DNA from 3 places in the Streptomyces sp. NPDC025784 genome. Region 3 is predicted to be linked to each of the others. Evidence: riboswitches for the same ligand, from Rfam matches in the RefSeq annotation. Region 3 holds a riboswitch; each other region holds the start of a gene.
What was found. Region 3 has a riboswitch for cobalamin ahead of ACZ4IF_RS30480 (CbtB domain-containing protein). Riboswitches for the same ligand answer to the same signal wherever they lie in the genome.
Positions count from the first base shown of each region.

Region 1: it holds a riboswitch for cobalamin, as region 3 does, so the genes downstream of both, ACZ4IF_RS34120 (ribonucleoside-diphosphate reductase subunit alpha) here and ACZ4IF_RS30480 (CbtB domain-containing protein) in region 3, are expected to answer to the same signal.
Region 2: it holds a riboswitch for cobalamin, as region 3 does, so the genes downstream of both, nicT (Nickel transporter NicT) here and ACZ4IF_RS30480 (CbtB domain-containing protein) in region 3, are expected to answer to the same signal.

Region 1 is NZ_JBVHMN010000019.1:93,143-98,306, forward strand. Features, by position in the region: gene ACZ4IF_RS34115 (ribonucleotide-diphosphate reductase subunit beta) at 1-801, opposite strand, end outside; gene ACZ4IF_RS34120 (ribonucleoside-diphosphate reductase subunit alpha) at 864-3,245, opposite strand; cobalamin riboswitch at 3,381-3,519, opposite strand; gene ACZ4IF_RS34125 (GNAT family N-acetyltransferase) at 3,594-4,118, opposite strand; gene mctP (monocarboxylate uptake permease MctP) at 4,366-5,164, opposite strand, start outside.
Region 2 is NZ_JBVHMN010000001.1:1,028,275-1,033,438, forward strand. Features, by position in the region: gene ACZ4IF_RS04450 (GTPase) at 1-30, shown strand, start outside; gene ACZ4IF_RS04455 (single-stranded DNA-binding protein) at 205-675, shown strand; gene ACZ4IF_RS04460 (Cys-Gln thioester bond-forming surface protein) at 973-2,343, shown strand; cobalamin riboswitch at 2,594-2,797, shown strand; gene nicT (Nickel transporter NicT) at 2,826-3,929, shown strand; gene ACZ4IF_RS04470 (YcnI family copper-binding membrane protein) at 4,023-4,775, opposite strand; gene ACZ4IF_RS04475 (hypothetical protein) at 4,806-5,164, opposite strand, start outside.
Region 3 is NZ_JBVHMN010000015.1:223,404-228,567, reverse strand. Features, by position in the region: gene ACZ4IF_RS30505 (TIM barrel protein) at 1-202, opposite strand, end outside; gene ACZ4IF_RS30500 (LacI family DNA-binding transcriptional regulator) at 413-1,492, shown strand; gene ACZ4IF_RS30495 (nuclear transport factor 2 family protein) at 1,589-1,981, shown strand; gene ACZ4IF_RS30490 (four-helix bundle copper-binding protein) at 2,075-2,449, shown strand; gene ACZ4IF_RS30485 (histidine phosphatase family protein) at 2,815-3,393, opposite strand; cobalamin riboswitch at 3,539-3,679, shown strand; gene ACZ4IF_RS30480 (CbtB domain-containing protein) at 3,718-3,939, shown strand; gene ACZ4IF_RS30475 (CbtA family protein) at 3,962-4,732, shown strand.

The DNA.
Region 1 (5,164 bases), on a different contig from region 3:
GAGCCGCTGGTCGGCGACGCACTCCAGGTACTGACGCATCGAGTCGGTGTTCATGCCCGGCAGACCGTCGCCGCACAGGTCGCGGGCGAACTGCAGCTCGGCCTCGACGGCCTCCCGCAGCATGTCCGTGACCTGCTGCTCCAGCTGGTCGTCGAACAGGTCCGGCTCCTCCTTGCGGACCGTGTCGACCACCTCGAAGGCGAACGACATGTGCATCGTCTCGTCGCGGAACACCCAGTTGGTGCCGGTCGCGAGGCCGTGCAGCAGGCCGCGGCTGCGGAACCAGTAGACGTAGGCGAAGGCGCCGTAGAAGAAGAGCCCCTCGATGCACGCGGCGAAGCAGATGAGGTTGAGCAGGAAGCGGCGGCGGTCCGCCCTGCTCTCCAGCCGGTCCAGCTTCTCGACCGAGTCCATCCACTTGAAGCAGAACCCGGCCTTCTCGCGGATGGAGGGGATGTTCTCCACGGCCGCGAAGGCGGCGGTCCGGTCCTCCGGGTCGGGCAGGTAGGTGTCCAGCAGCGTCAGATAGAACTGGACGTGGACCGCCTCCTCGAAGAGCTGCCGGCTCAGGTAGAGCCGAGCCTCCGGGGAGTTGATGTGCTTGTACAGCGTCAGCACCAGGTTGTTCGCCACGATCGAGTCGCCCGTCGCGAAGAAGGCGACCAGGCGGCCGATCAGGTGCTGCTCGGCCGGGGACAGCTTCGCGAGGTCGGCGACGTCCGAGTGGAGGTCGACCTCCTCGACGGTCCAGGTGTTCTTGATGGCGTCCCGGTAGCGCTCGTAGAAGTCCGGGTAGCGCATCGGGCGCAGAGTCAGCTCGAAGCCGGGGTCGAGCAGGTTCTTCTCGGTGTTCGGGGCGGTCGTCACTGGCAGGCCTCGCAGGACTCGGGGTTCTCAAGGGAGCAGGCGACGGCGTCGGGGTCGGCCACCTGCTGGACGGGGATGGTCTTCTCGGGCTGCGCCTGCGCCTGGGCCGCGCGGGCGATGCGGGTCGCCGGGCGCGAGCGCAGGTAGTACGTCGTCTTGAGGCCCTGCTTCCAGGCGTACGCGTACATCGAGGAGAGCTTGCCGATCGTCGGTGTCTCCATGAACAGGTTCAGCGACTGCGACTGGTCCAGGAACGGGGTGCGCGCCGCGGCCATGTCGATCAGGCCGCGCTGCGGGATCTCCCACGCCGTGCGGTACAGCGCCCGGACCTCGGCGGGGATCCACGCGAAGTCCTGCACGGAGCCGCTGGAGTCGCGCAGCGCCTCGCGGGTGCGCGCGTCCCAGACGCCGAGTTCCTTGAGGTCGGCGACCAGGTAGGAGTTGACCTGGAGGAACTCGCCGGAGAGCGTCTCGCGCTTGAACAGGTTGGAGACCTGCGGCTCGATGCACTCGTACACGCCCGCGATGGACGCGATGGTGGCGGTCGGCGCGATGGCCAGCAGCAGCGCGTTGCGCATGCCGACCGCGGCGATGCGTTCCCGCAGCGCCGCCCAGCGCTCCGGCCAGGTCAGCTCGGCGTCGAAGTGGTCGGGGTGCAGCACACCGCGCGCCGTACGGGTCTTCTCCCAGGCCGGCAGCGGGCCGTTGCGCTCGGCGAGGTCCGCGGAGGCCTCGTACGCGGCGAGCATGATGCGCTCGGCGATCCGCGTGGACAGCGCCTTCGCCTCGGCCGAGTCGAAGGGCAGCCGCAGCTTGAAGAAGACGTCCTGGAGGCCCATCGCGCCGAGGCCCACCGGGCGCCACCTGGCGTTGGAACGGCCCGCCTGCTCGGTCGGGTAGAAGTTGATGTCGACGACCCGGTCCAGGAACGTCACGGCCGTGCGGACGGTCTCGTCCAGCCGCTCCCAGTCGATGTCGCCGTTGCCCACGAAGGCACCGAGGTTGACCGAACCGAGGTTGCAGACCGCCGTCTCCCCGTCGTCCGTGACCTCCAGGATCTCGGTGCACAGGTTCGAGGAGTGGACGGTGTGGCCCGGCTCGGCGGTCTGGTTGGCGGCGCGGTTGGCGGCGTCCTTGAAGGTCATCCAGCCGTTGCCGGTCTGCGCGAGGGTGCGCATCATCCGGCCGTACAGATCGCGGGCCGGGATGGTCTTCCGGGCGAGCCCGGCCTCCTCGGCCTTGCGGTAGGCGGCGTCGAACTCGTCGCCCCACAGGTCGACCAGCTCCGGCACGTCGGCCGGGGAGAACAGCGACCAGTCACCGTTCTCGTTCACCCGGCGCATGAACTCGTCCGGGATCCAGTGCGCCAGGTTCAGGTTGTGCGTGCGCCGGGCGTCCTCACCGGTGTTGTCGCGCAGCTCCAGGAACTCCTCGATGTCGGAGTGCCAGGTCTCCAGGTAGACGGCCGCAGCGCCCTTGCGCCGGCCGCCCTGGTTCACCGCGGCGACCGAGGCGTCGAGGGTCTTCAGGAACGGGACGATGCCGTTGGAGTGCCCGTTCGTGCCGCGGATGAGCGAACCGCGCGAGCGGATGCGGGAGTACGACAGCCCGATGCCGCCCGCGTGCTTCGAGAGCCGGGCCACCTGGTGGTAGCGGTCGTAGATGGAGTCGAGCTCGTCCAGCGGGGAGTCGAGGAGGTAGCAGGACGACATCTGCGGGTGCCGCGTACCGGAGTTGAAGAGCGTGGGGGAGGAGGGCAGGTAGTCGAGACGGCTCATCAGCCGGTAGAGCGCGGCGACTTCGTCCACGGAGCGGACGGTGTCGTCCTCGGCGAGACCCGACGCCACCCGGAGCATGAAGTGCTGGGGCGTCTCGATCACCCGGCGGGTGATCGGGTGGCGGAGCAGATAACGGCTGTGCAGGGTGCGCAGACCGAAGTAGCCGAAGCGGTCGTCGCCCTCGACGTCGACGAGCGCGTCGAGGCGGGCCGTGTGCAGGCGGACGAACTCCGCGGTACGGTCCGCGACAAGACCCTCGCGGTGGCCGACGGCGACCGACTCGGAGAAGGACGCGACGCCCTGCGAGGCGGCCTCGGCAGCGATGCTGATCGTCAGCAGCCGGGCGGCCAGCCGCGAGTACGCGGGGTCCTCGGAGATGAGTCCCGCCGCCGCCTCGGTGGCCAGCTCACGCAGCTCCGCCTCGTCGGCCCGGGCGGACCGGCCGCGCAGCGCGGCCGCCGCGACCCGGCCGGGGTCGGCGTCGGGGAGGTCGGCGGTGAGATCGGTCAGGATCCGCAGCAGCGCGGTACCGGGACCGTCCGTCTCCACCGGGGCCTGCTGCGCTGACGCTGAAGCCGGATCGGCTGGCGCGATGGTCACGTGGGGCTCTCCCTCGCTCGGCACGGGGCCTGTCGGGAGGCACGGAGGCACACGGGGGCGCCGGCCGGAGGGCAGCACACCGCGTCCACCGGCCCATTCCGCGAGGCCCGGACGTCGTCGGCACCCGGGCCGGACGGCCGGGGTGCGCTGTCGGCAGGTCCTCGGACTGAAGCCAGCGCGTGCAGGCGGAGACGCGAACACGCACAAGTACACCGTTGCGGGACAGTTCCGGATTCGCACCGGATTCCCCTGCGGCGACAGCGAGCATGAGCATACATCTTGTGCCGGGCTGCGGGACCACCCCCACATGTTGTGTCGTGTCGGCTTCGGAGGGTGGCAGAAGAGCTGTCAGAGCGTCAGTTCGTAGGTGAGCAGCCGGATGTCGTCCAGTTCCGGGATCGGGTTCCAGTCGCGGTCCGGGGTGCGGGTGAAGCCGAGGCGCTCGTAGATCCGGTGGGCGGCGTGCATGGAGTGCTGGGTGGACAGCACGATGCGTACGCAGCCCTCCGTGGCCCGTGCGCGGTCGACGCAGGCGCGGACGAGTGCCTCCCCGGCACCCCGGCCGCGTGCCTCCCGGGCGACCGCGAGCATGCGGATCTCGGCCTCGCCGGGGCGGGCGATGTCGGCCATGGCGCCGCCGCGCGGCACGAAGGTCACCCCACCGAGCAGCCGCTGCGTGCCGGGCGTGGATCCGCGTTCGACCGCGACGAGCACGTCGGCCGCGGCGGCGCGCTTGGCCACGTCCCGCAGCTCTCCCAGGTACGCGTCGCTCTCCCCGAAGTCGAGCAGCCCGTCGCGGAGATAGGCCTGGGCGGTGATCTCGCCGAGGCCCGGGTACTCCTCGGGATGCGCGACGCGGATGACTGTGTCCATGCGCACAGTCTGGGGGAGATCGCGGGGGAGGGCCGCCGAATTCCCGGGGGCGGGGCAGCGGCGCCGGTCGGCCCCGCCGGATCCGGTGGAGTCGTCGGCCCCGGTGGAGTCGACGGACCTCACGGCCCGGGCGGGCCCCCAGGTCCGGGCGGTGGGGCCTGCCGCCGTACGACGGCAGGACGGCGGGCGCGAAAAGACCGCGGCGCCCCCCTGACCGAGGGGCGCCGCGGAGTGTGGAACCGCCGGGTCAGTGGGCCGCCACCGGCAGCTCCACCTCGACCCCCGGGTCGCCCGCGTCCGCCGTGTAGTCCTCGGCGGACGTCTCGTCGACGCCGTCCGGGGCCTTGAACGCACGCAGCGCGAACGTGAGGACGACCGTCACGACCACGTTCAGGGTGAACGCCGTGAAGCCGATGTAGCCGATCTCCCCGATGCCGGGGATCTCCTTGGCGCTGCCGCCGAAGTGCTTCTGCGTCGGCGAGGCCACCCCGTACGCGGCGATCGTGCCGTAGAGCATGCCCACGGCCCAGCCGGCGAGGAGCGCCCAGCGGTGGAACCAGCGTGTGAACAGGCCGCCGACCAGGGCCGGGAAGGTCTGCAGGATCCAGATGCCGCCCAGGAGCTGGAAGTTGATGGCGACCGTCTTGTCCATGGTGAGGACGAAGACCAGCGCGCCCACCTTCACCAGCAGCGAGACCAGCTTGGAGACCTTGGTCTCCTGCTGCGGAGTGGCGTCCGGCTTGATGAAGTCCTTGTAGATGTTGCGCGTGAAGAGGTTCGCGGCGGCGATCGACATGATGGCCGCGGGGACCAGCGCGCCGATGCCGATGGCCGCGAAGGCCACACCCGCGAACCAGTCCGGGAACATGTTCTCGAACAGCTGCGGGATCGCGAGCTGGCCGTTGGTGACCTTCACCCCGGCCGCGATCGCCATGAACCCGAGCAGCGCGAGCAGGCCCAGCATCAGCGAGTACAGCGGGAGGATCGTGGTGTTGCGGCGGATCACCTCGCGGCTGCGGCTGGACAGCGTCGCCGTGATCGAGTGC
Region 2 (5,164 bases), on a different contig from region 3:
ACGGGGGCGGCGCCGGCCTCCGTCGGGTAACGGCATCGTGCCGGACTGCTGCCACTCCTTCGCGTGAGGCGGTTGTCCACAATCGGCCGGTGGCCCACAGGGCCCGGCGGGCCCGGCCCGGCGGAGGCAGTCTGAACTCGCGGCGACCGCAGCAGCGCAGCGGTCGCCGCGTCGGACGCATTCGCACGGGAGAGGGGTTCGGGCATGAACGAGACAACGGTGTGCGTGGTGGGGAACGTCGCGACACAACCGGTCTACCGGGAGGCGCCGACCGGGGCGTCGGCCCGGTTCCGGCTGGCGGTCACCTCGCGTTACTGGGACCGCGAGAAGAACGAGTGGGTCGACGGGCACACCAATTTCTTCACGGTGTGGGCGAAGAAGTCCCTCGCGACGAACGTGGGGGCGTCCGTGTCCGTGGGCGATCCGGTCCTCGTCCAGGGGCGGCTGAAGGTCCGTACGGAGACGCGGGACGGCCAGAGCTGGACGTCCGCGGAGGTCGACGCGACGGCGATCGGACACGACCTGTCCCGCGGCACTTCGGCCTTCCGCAGGCCGTCGAAGGGGGACGCGGGACCGGTCTCGCCGTCGCGGCCTGAACCGAGTTGGGACACCCTCTCACCCGCCTCTCCGGACGCGGCCTCCCAACAGCGGGCCGAACCAGTTGGTGTGACGTGATGTCAGAGACCCACGCGATCTGACCGAAGTGCGCCTTATCGGCGAATTCGAACCGATCCGCCATCGTGGATTTGTCGATAAGCGCAGCTCACAAGCAGGTGAGCGATAACGATTCCGAGTCGGATCGGTTATCGGATGGAATGACCGGGGGGCGTGGTGCGCCGCGTCTTTAGGATGCCGGGCATAGCTCACGGGGCTTCTGATTCTGCTGGCGGGACCTTCCCCCACATCAACGGGTCCTGCGCGAAGGGGAATTCTGTGTTTCGTTCGTTCTCTGCGTCGTTCGCGCGCGGGCGGGTGACAGCCCGTCTCACCGCCGCGACGTTGGTGTCGGGTCTCGTCGCCGCGGGGGCGCTCGCCACCGCCGGCACGGCCGCCGCCGACGAGACCCCGCAGAGCCTCGGTGGCGCGACCGCCACCATCGGCGACCTGAAGACCTACGGCTCCGCCGTCATCCACGATCACGGCGAGGACTCGTGGGTCTCCGCGGGTCTGTTCGAGATGTCCGTCGACGACGGCGGCATGCTGCAGACCTACTGCGTCGACCTCCACAACCCGACCCAGCGGGACGCCAAGTACCAGGAGACGCCCTGGAGCGGCACGTCGCTGGGCGCCAACAAGGACGCGGGCAAGATCCGCTGGATCCTGCAGAACTCCTACCCGCAGGTGAACGACCTCGCGGCCCTCGCCGCGAAGGCCGGCGTCGCAAGCCTCACGGAGAAGGACGCGGCCGCCGGTACGCAGGTGGCCATCTGGCGGTACTCGGACGGCGCCGACGTGGACGCGGCCGACCCCGGCGCGCAGAAGCTCGCGGACTACCTGCAGAAGAGCGCGCGGAACCTTCCCGAGCCCAAGGCCTCGCTGAACCTCACCCCGCCCGCGGTCTCCGGTCATGCCGGCGAGCGGCTCGGCCCGGTCACGGTGCACACCAACGCGGACAGTGTGGCGGTGGCGCCCCCGGCGGACGCCGCAGCCTCCGGCGTGAAGATCGTCGACAAGGACGGCAAGCCGGTGACGTCCGCCGTCGACGGCGGCCACGTCTACTTCGACGTGCCGAAGGACAGCGCGGACGGTTCGGCCGCGCTCACGGTGCAGGCCTCCACGACCGTGCCGGTCGGCCGTGCCTTCACCTCCGAGACCCGCAGCCAGACACAGATCCTCGCGGGCTCCAGCGAGTCGACGGTCTCCGCGACGGCGACCGCCGACTGGGCCGAGAAGGGCGCCATACCGGCTCTGTCCGCCAAGAAGAACTGCGCCGAGGGCGGCGTGGACATCACGGCGGCCAATGAGGGCGACGAGCCGTTCACCTTCGAGCTGATGGGGAGCGAGCACACCATCGGGGCGGACGCGTCCGGGACGGTGACCATTCCGCTCCAGGAGGACCAGGCGTACGACTTCACGATCACCGGTCCGAACGGCTTCCAGAAGCGGTTCAAGGGCGTCCTCGACTGCAAGACCCAGGGCAGCGCGAACGACATCTCGACCCAGACGGTCAGTGAGCCCAGCCCGGCCTCGGTGGGCGGCACGTCCGCCGGCGACAGCGATCTCGCCGAGACCGGCAGTTCGAACGCGACACCCGTCATCGCGGGGATCGCCATCGCCCTCGTCGTCATCGGCGGCGCCGCGGTGGTCCTCGTCCGCCGCAAGAAGTCACCCACGCAGGACTGAGCCGCGCAGGACTGAGCCGCCCGGCACCTCGACGGCTCGACAGCGGCTGACCGTACTCAGGGCGGCTTTGTGAGCCCGTGGCCCCGGCTCACCCCGGGCGCCCGGGCTCACGGGCCTTGCTGAAGGACCGCTCCACCGGCCGGCCGGACGTGTCCCGGCCCCGGGTCGGGCGGTCCCGCGCCGCGGGCAGCCGTTTGTGATCTTCGATACCCGCACGGGCGCCCGGCTTTGCTGCGGGCCCGGGCCACCCCTACGGTTGTCGGGCCGTGGTGTTCGGGAAGACCGGTGACGGCCCCTCAGGGGCCCAGGCCGGAGCGGCCCTCGCCACTGTGATCGGGGAGTTTCCGTCCCGTGCCGCCCTCCTCGGGCGGCGCCACTGGCCGTACGGCCGGGAAGGCAGGGGCGGACGCGCGAACCCGTCAGCCAGGAGACCGGCCACGGCATCTCACGAAGTGATCCACGAGGTGCTGGAGCGTGACCGCATGACCCTGCCCACGCAGTCGTCCCCTTCCCCCGCCACGTTCCGCTGGCGGCGCGAGGACACGGTGCGGACCGCCGTGCTCCTCGCCGTGATCGCGGGCCTGCATGTCGTCGCCTTCGGCGTCCTGTTCCTGCTCGTGGTGCCCGAGCACTACGAGGTCGGGTCCAGGGCCTTCGGCATCGGCCTCGGCGTCACCGCCTACACGCTGGGCATGCGGCACGCCTTCGACGCCGACCACATCGCCGCGATCGACAACACCACCCGGAAGCTGATGGCCGACGGCGAACGACCGGTGTCGGTGGGTTTCTGGTTCGCGCTCGGGCACTCCAGCGTCGTGGTCCTGCTGGCCGCGCTCATCGCCGGAGGCACCCAGCTGGCCGGGCGCATCATGAACGAGGGCTCCAGCACGCATCAGGTGCTCGGTGTCATGGGCACCACGGTCTCCGGGTCGTTCCTCTACCTGATCGCGGCCCTGAATCTGGTGGCGCTCGTCGGCATCCTGCGGGTGTTCAGGGCGATGCGCACGGGCGAGTACGACGAGGCCGAACTCGAACAGCACCTGAATTCACGCGGGTTCATGAATCGCGTCCTCGGCCGGTTCACGAAGTCCATCACCCGGCCGGGACAGATGTATCCGCTGGGCTTCCTGTTCGGCCTGGGCTTCGACACCGCCACCGAGGTCACGCTGATGGTGATGGCGGGCAGCGGCGCCGCGGCCGGGCTGCCCTGGTACGCGATCCTCTGCCTGCCGCTGCTGTTCGCCGCGGGGATGAGCCTGTTCGACACCCTGGACGGCACGTTCATGAACTTCGCCTACCAGTGGGCCTTCTCCAACCCGGTCCGGAAGGTCTTCTACAACCTCACCATCACCGGCCTGTCCATCGCGGTGGCCTTCTTCATCGGCACCATCGAGCTGGTGGGTGTCCTGCACGACAAGCTCGAACTGAGCGATGCGGTGACGGGCTGGACAGCGGGCCTCGACCTGGACAACGTCGGCTACATCATCGTCGGACTGTTCGTCGTCGTCTGGGCGGCGGCCGTGGCGTACTGGCGGCTCGCCAAGGTCGAGCAACGCTGGGCGGTCCGCCCCGCCGACGGGAGCTGACGCCGAGCTGCCGCCCCGCCGGCCGGAACCGGCGGGGCGGCAGCCGCGCAGGGGGCGAGCCCGCGCGTTCCGGTCGCGGGCGCCGCGCGGCGACTAGGAGCGTGCGTTCCGGCCGCGGGCGAGGGCGAACCCTGCGGCGAGCAGCCCGAGGACACCCACGACCAGCCCGGCGACGCCCAGGCCGCGAGCGGTCGAGTCACTGCTCTTGTCGCTCGCCGTCGAGGCCTTGGCCGTCGACTCCGACGCCGGCGCCGACGAGGACGCCGAGGACGACCCCTCACCGGAGCCCGCCCCGCCCGCGCTCTCGGCGGTGAGCGAGAGCAGCGGCGCCGGGCTCTCCGGCTCCTCGCCGCCCTTCGGCGTCTCCTCGATCCAGCGGACCACCTTGCCGTCCGAGTAGGTCTGCAGGGTCTTGAAGGTCAGCTGGTCGGTGTCGTCCGGCAGTTGGCCGAAGGCGACGTCGAAGTCCTGGAACTCGCCGTGCCGGATCCGGCCGCCGGTCCAGGTGATCTCCGAGACGGCGTCGGTGATCGTGCCGTCGTCCGTCTTGATCGGCTTCTTCAGCCTGGTGGTCGTCACCTTGGCGGTCCAGCCCGCCTGCGGAGTGACCAGAACGCCCAGGACCGGGTGGTCGGTGGGCAGGAACACCTGCACCTTCGTGGTGCTGGCGGTGTCCTCCTCATTGGGGACGCGGAAGGTCAGGACACCGTCCGTGGCGCCCTTGGGGTAGCTCTCGGGGTGGACCGTCACATGCGCGAAGGCGGCACCCGCCGCGGTCAGGACTCCGGCGGTGCTCAGGGCGGCGACGACGCCGGCGCGGCGCAGGGTGGTGCTCATCGGGGACATCAGGGGACTCCGTACTGGTGTGGAACGCGGTCAGGTCGTGTACGCGAGCCCGGCCGGCGGTCCCCGACGGGAGACGGCGTGCCGCAGCAGCACCTGCCGCAGCGCACGCGCCCGCACCGGCGCGGGGCGTACGGCACCCCGGCGCGCCGGGGCGGAGCAGGTTTCCGTCCCTACCCGCCACCACGCCACGAGACCCGGGACGAGCGTCACGGCCCACCGCAGCAGGGTCCACAGCGCGGCCTCACCGCGCCGCAGCCACCAGGTCGCCAGCAGGGCCGCGGCCAGATGTGCGGCCGTGGCGTGCGGTGTCATGGCGTGCGTGTGCGTCATGTGCGCCCCGTGCATGGTCATCGCCATGCGCGGCCGGGACGCCTCGAACCCGAAGTGGA
Region 3 (5,164 bases):
CGCCGTCCGGGTCCGTCAGATTTCCGCGGACGTAACCGGTCATGGACGAGAAGGCCGCCCCGCTCCGCACGAGGGCGGTCAGATCGTGCCGCGTCCAGTCCCAGATCTCGACCTGGAAACCGGCGTCGTGGATGCGTCGTGCCCGCTCGTGGACGGGGAGCTCCCCGAAGACCATCTCGGCACAGACCGCCAGCGTGTACATCGTCCGTCGCCCGCCTTCCGGCTCTCGCGTTGCTAGAACGTTCTAGTCCCGGAGCAGCAGTACGCCAGCGGCCGAGCCCCTTGTCAAGGTGTCGCGGGCGCGGTGAACTAGAACGTTGCAGTACCTCCGACCAGTGCGTTCGGCGCTGGTCTACGATCTCGTCGGGAAGCCGTGCCGAACGGGAAGCCATGCCGAACAGGGAGGGCAGTCGTGCCTCCGAGCTCCTCGGGTCCGGGCGGGAAGCGGCCCACCCTCGCCGACGTCGCGGAGCGGGCGGGGGTGTCCGTCGCCCTGGTCTCCATCGTGATGCGCGGGACCAAGGGTGCCGGTGCCGCCACCCGCGAGCGCGTGCTCGGGGCGGCGCGGGAGATCGGCTACCGGCCCGACGCGCGCGCCCGCCTGCTGCGCAGCAGCCGTTCGCGCCTGCTCGGCGTGCAGTTCGGCCTCCAGGAACCATTCCACACCGACCTGGTGGAGGGGCTGTACGCCGCCGCCGAGCCGGCCGGCTACCAGCTCTCACTCAGTGCCGTCGCCCCGAGCCGCGGCGAACGGCAGGCGGTGGAAGCCCTGTTGGCGGACCGCTGCGAGGCGCTGATCCTGCTCGGTCCACGAGTCCCGGCCGCCCGGCTGGCGGAACTCGCCGCCCAGGTACCGGTCGTGTCCGTGGCCCGGCGGCTGCGCCCGCCCGCCGCGGGGGTGCATGTCGTGCGTACCGCGGACGACGAGGGTGCACGCCAGGCCGTCGACCACCTCGTCGCACTCGGCCACCGCGACGTCGCGCACATCGACGGCGGCCGGGCACCGGGCGCCGCCGACCGGCGCCGCGGCTACCGCACCGCCATGAACCGGCACGGTCTCGGCGACCGGGTCCGGGTCCTGCCGGGCGGACCGACCGAGGAGGACGGCGCCGCCGCGGCCCACGCCCTGCTCGACGCGGGCTCCCGCCCCACCGCAGTCCTCGCCTTCAACGACCGCTGTGCCACCGGTGTCCTCGACATCTTCCTGCGTGCCCGCGTCCCGGTGCCCGGCGACATCTCCGTCGTGGGCTTCGACGACAGCCGTCTGTCACGCCTCGCGCACATCGACCTCACCACCGTCGGCCAGGACATCCCCCGGCTCGCGGGGGAGGCGGTCGGCCGGGCCCTCGCACGTCTGGAGGGCGATGCGGCCTCCGGCGGCCGGTCGTCCGAGGGGCCTGGCCCGGGGGAGGAGACCGGCCGGGGGGAGGAGACCGTCATCGCTCCAAATCTGGTGGTGCGCGGCACCACGGCCGCTCCGGGGGGTGGCTGAACGACCGCCGAGGCTGGACGGCGCCCCGTCGCATGGCTAGTGTGATCGACGAATAGTCAATTTGTTGAGTATGGATATGAGGATGAGGTGGGCGTGATGGATTCCTTCCGCAAGGCCGTGGAGGCCGGTGATCTCGCCGCGGTCGAGGACATGCTGTCCGACGACGTCGTCTTCCACAGCCCCGTCGCCTTCAAGCCCTACCCCGGGAAGGCGATCACCGCGGCCATCCTCCGCGGCGTCACGCGCGTCTTCACCGACTTCCACTACGTCCGCGAGATCGGCGGCGCGGACGGCCGCGACCACGCGCTCGTCTTCGAGGCGAAGGTCGGCGACAAGAAGATCACCGGCTGCGACTTCCTCCACTTCGACGAGGACGGGAAGATCGACGACTTCATGGTCATGGTCCGCCCGCTGTCCGCCGCCCAGGCGCTCTCCGAGGCGATGGGAGCCCAGTTCGACCGGATCGCCCAGGAGGCGGCCGGCGCGTGACGTCGGGCGGCCCGGTGTGCACCGGGCGCACAGGGCCGTGTTCCGGACGCCGCGGACGGGTTTGACGCGAAGGCGCGCGGCTACCCGCGCGTGGTGACATCGACGACTTCCCGGCAGGAGCTCATCCGGTTCCTGGAGGACCGCTTCGCCTGCGCCCAGGCGTGCACCGAGTGCGCCAGGGTCTGTGCGCTGCGCGCGAGCCTCATGGATCCGGACGGGCCCGAGGAGCAGGATCGCGTACGCCGCAAGGGCATCCAGTGCACGGAAGTGTGCGACGCGACCTGCCTGGTGCTGTCCGAGGGGACGCACCGGGACGAGGCCGCTGTCCGCTCCCAGGTGGAATGGTGCCGCGACGTCTGCCTGGAGGGCGCCCTCGTCTTCGACGAGTACGACGGTGCGCGGGACGCGGCGAAGGAGTGCCGTGCGTGCGCGCAGGCGTGTGCGGACTTCCTCGCGGTCCTGGGCTGAGGGCGGCAGGGGCCGTCCGGCGCCGCGCGCCGTGCGGGACGCTGTGGGCCGAGCGCCGCGCGAAGCCGTCCGCCGGCCCGCCCGGGCGCGGGTGGGAGCGGCACGACGGGACGGGACCGGAACGTCCGGGCCGGGAACGGCGCTCCGGCGGATGCCTGGGACTCCGGCGGGCGGCGGGAACTCCGGCGGATGCCTGGGACTCCGGCGGGCGGCGGGAACTCCGGCGGATGCCTGGGACTCCGGCGGATGCCTGGAACTCCGGCGGATGCCTGGAACTCCGGCGGACGGCGGGAACTCCGGCGGATGCCTGGGACTCCGGCGGACGACCGGAACATCGGCCGGCGACCGGAATTCCGGCCGGCGCATCAGCCCGGCTCCGCCAGTGGACGCCCCGCGCGTACGTTCCAGCGCCCCGATCGCCCGCTGAACTCCGTGGCGGTCAGGGGCGGTACGTCGACGCGCCAGAAGGCCGCGTCCGGCGCACCCAGAACCCGCACCAGCGCGGCCCGTACGACCTCCGGCTCCACCACGGCGACCGTCCGGCCCGACGCCTGCGCGGTGCCGTCCAGCCAGCCGGCCACCCGGTCGCAGAACGCCCGTACCGACTCGCCGCCGTGCGGCGCGGCCCCGGGGTCGGCCAGCCAGCCCGCCACCGCCTCGGGCTCCTGCGCGCTCACCTCCGCCAAAGTCGCACCGCGCCAGCGGCCCACGTCGAGACCGGCCAACTCCGGTGCGTCCGGGGCGCCTTCGAGACCGAGAGCGTCGGCGGTCGCACGACAGCGCACGGCGGGGGAGACCCACTGCCGCTCCGCGGCCGGCAGCTGTCCCGCAGCCGCCCGCGCGAGCCGCAGTCCGGACGCGTCGAGCGGACGTCCGTCGTCGAAGCGGGCCTCGCGCAGTGCGGCGCCCAGCGCGGCTGAGATCAAGATCACTCGACTTGTCATGTCCTCACTCTCATGGGTTCTCGTGGTGTCCGCCGGCCCGAAAAGCCTTATGGGGCAAGGGAATCCGCCGCACACCCGGTCCGTGGGGGCGCACCCCGTGCTCCCCCGTGCGCCCTTGGCCGGAACCCGCCGACGCGGTACCGTCGCGTCGAAATCGACGACGGCTCGGCGGAAGCCCGGTGGAAATCCGGCACGGTCGCGCCACTGTAAGCCCAGCACGACCCCCCCTCGCCAGGGGCGGTGAGGGCAGGGCAAGTCAGACCCGCGGCTGTCGTCCAGTGCACCACCGGAATGGGACGCGAGTTCCCCAGGAGGTTCTGCCCCATGGCGCAGTCCGTCGCTCAGCCGACCGCCACACCCACCGCGGTACCCGCCAAGCTGCCGATCGGCGCGATCGCCCCCTGGGCGGTCTTCTTCGGCATCCTGATGCTGGTCCTGCTCTACTTCGTCGGCGCCGAACAGGGCGCCACCGCAGTCGTGTCCGGCGAGAACGTCCACGAGTGGGTCCACGACGCCCGCCACCTGCTCGGCTTCCCGTGCCACTGACGACCACGGGACGTACGAGCCGATGAATTCCGCAATCGTAAGAAACCTGTTGGTGCGTGGCATGCTCGCGGGACTCGCCGCGGGCCTGCTCGCCCTGGTCGTCGCCTACTTCCTGGGCGAGCCGCGCGTCGACTCGGCGATCGGCTACGAAGAGGCGCACTCCCACGCGCACGAGCACGGCGTGGAAGCGGTGTCCCGCACGATGCAGTCCACCGGCGGCCTGGCCACCGGCGTCCTCGTCTACGGGGTCGCGTTCGGCGGTATCGCCGCTCTCGCGTACTGCTTCGCGCTCGGCAGGATCGGCCGCTTCGGGCCGCGGGCGAGCGCGCTGCTGCTGTCGGTGGCGGGCCTGCTCGCGGTCTATGTCGTGCCGTTCCTGAAGTACCCGGCCAACCCGCCGTCGGTCGGCGATCCCGACACCATCGGGAAGCGCACGACCCTGTACTTCCTGATGATGGTGCTCAGCGTGCTGCTGGCCGTCGCGACCGTGATCCTGGGCAAGCGCCTCGCGCCGCGCCTGGGCAATTGGAACGCGACGATCGCGGGGGGCGCGTTCTTCGTCCTCACGATCGGTCTCGCCTACGCGTTCCTGCCGGCCGTGAACGAGGTTCCGAAGGACTTCTCGGGCACCCTGCTCTGGCAGTTCCGGCTCGCGGCCCTCGCCATCCAGCTGACCCTGTGGACCGCCTTCGGGCTCGTCTTCGGGTTCCTGGCCGAACGGGTGCTGGCGCCTAAGCCGGCCGCCGGAGGCCGACAGGAGGTCACCGCGGGGGCGACTCCCGTGGCCCACTGAGCGGTGACGGAAGGGCGGCCCCGGTCCTCGACCGGGGCCGCCCTCCTGCGTGCACCGGACGTCAGGCCGGCCGGATCAGCAGCTCGAAGCCGTCCAGCAGCGCCGTGAGGCCGACGTCGAAGTGCTCGTCGATCTCCCTGTCGTCGGCGGCGCGGGCCAAGGGCGGCACGGGGGGCACGCGGCCTCCCGCTCGGCGCGGTGATGATCGCCGGTGCCGTGGTGGTGGCGGTGCGTGCCGAACGGGCCCGGGGCCCGGTGATCGGACAAGAGGCGCCGGAGAGACGGTGATCGGCCGAGAGGCCCCAGGGCCCGGTGATCGGGCCCCGGGGAAGGAGTGGCGGTGGTCGCCGAAGGGGAGCACGGGAAATTCCTCTGACGCGTCATCAGCATTCCCAAGTTCTGCAACACGTTCTACTCTGTGCGCCGACCAGC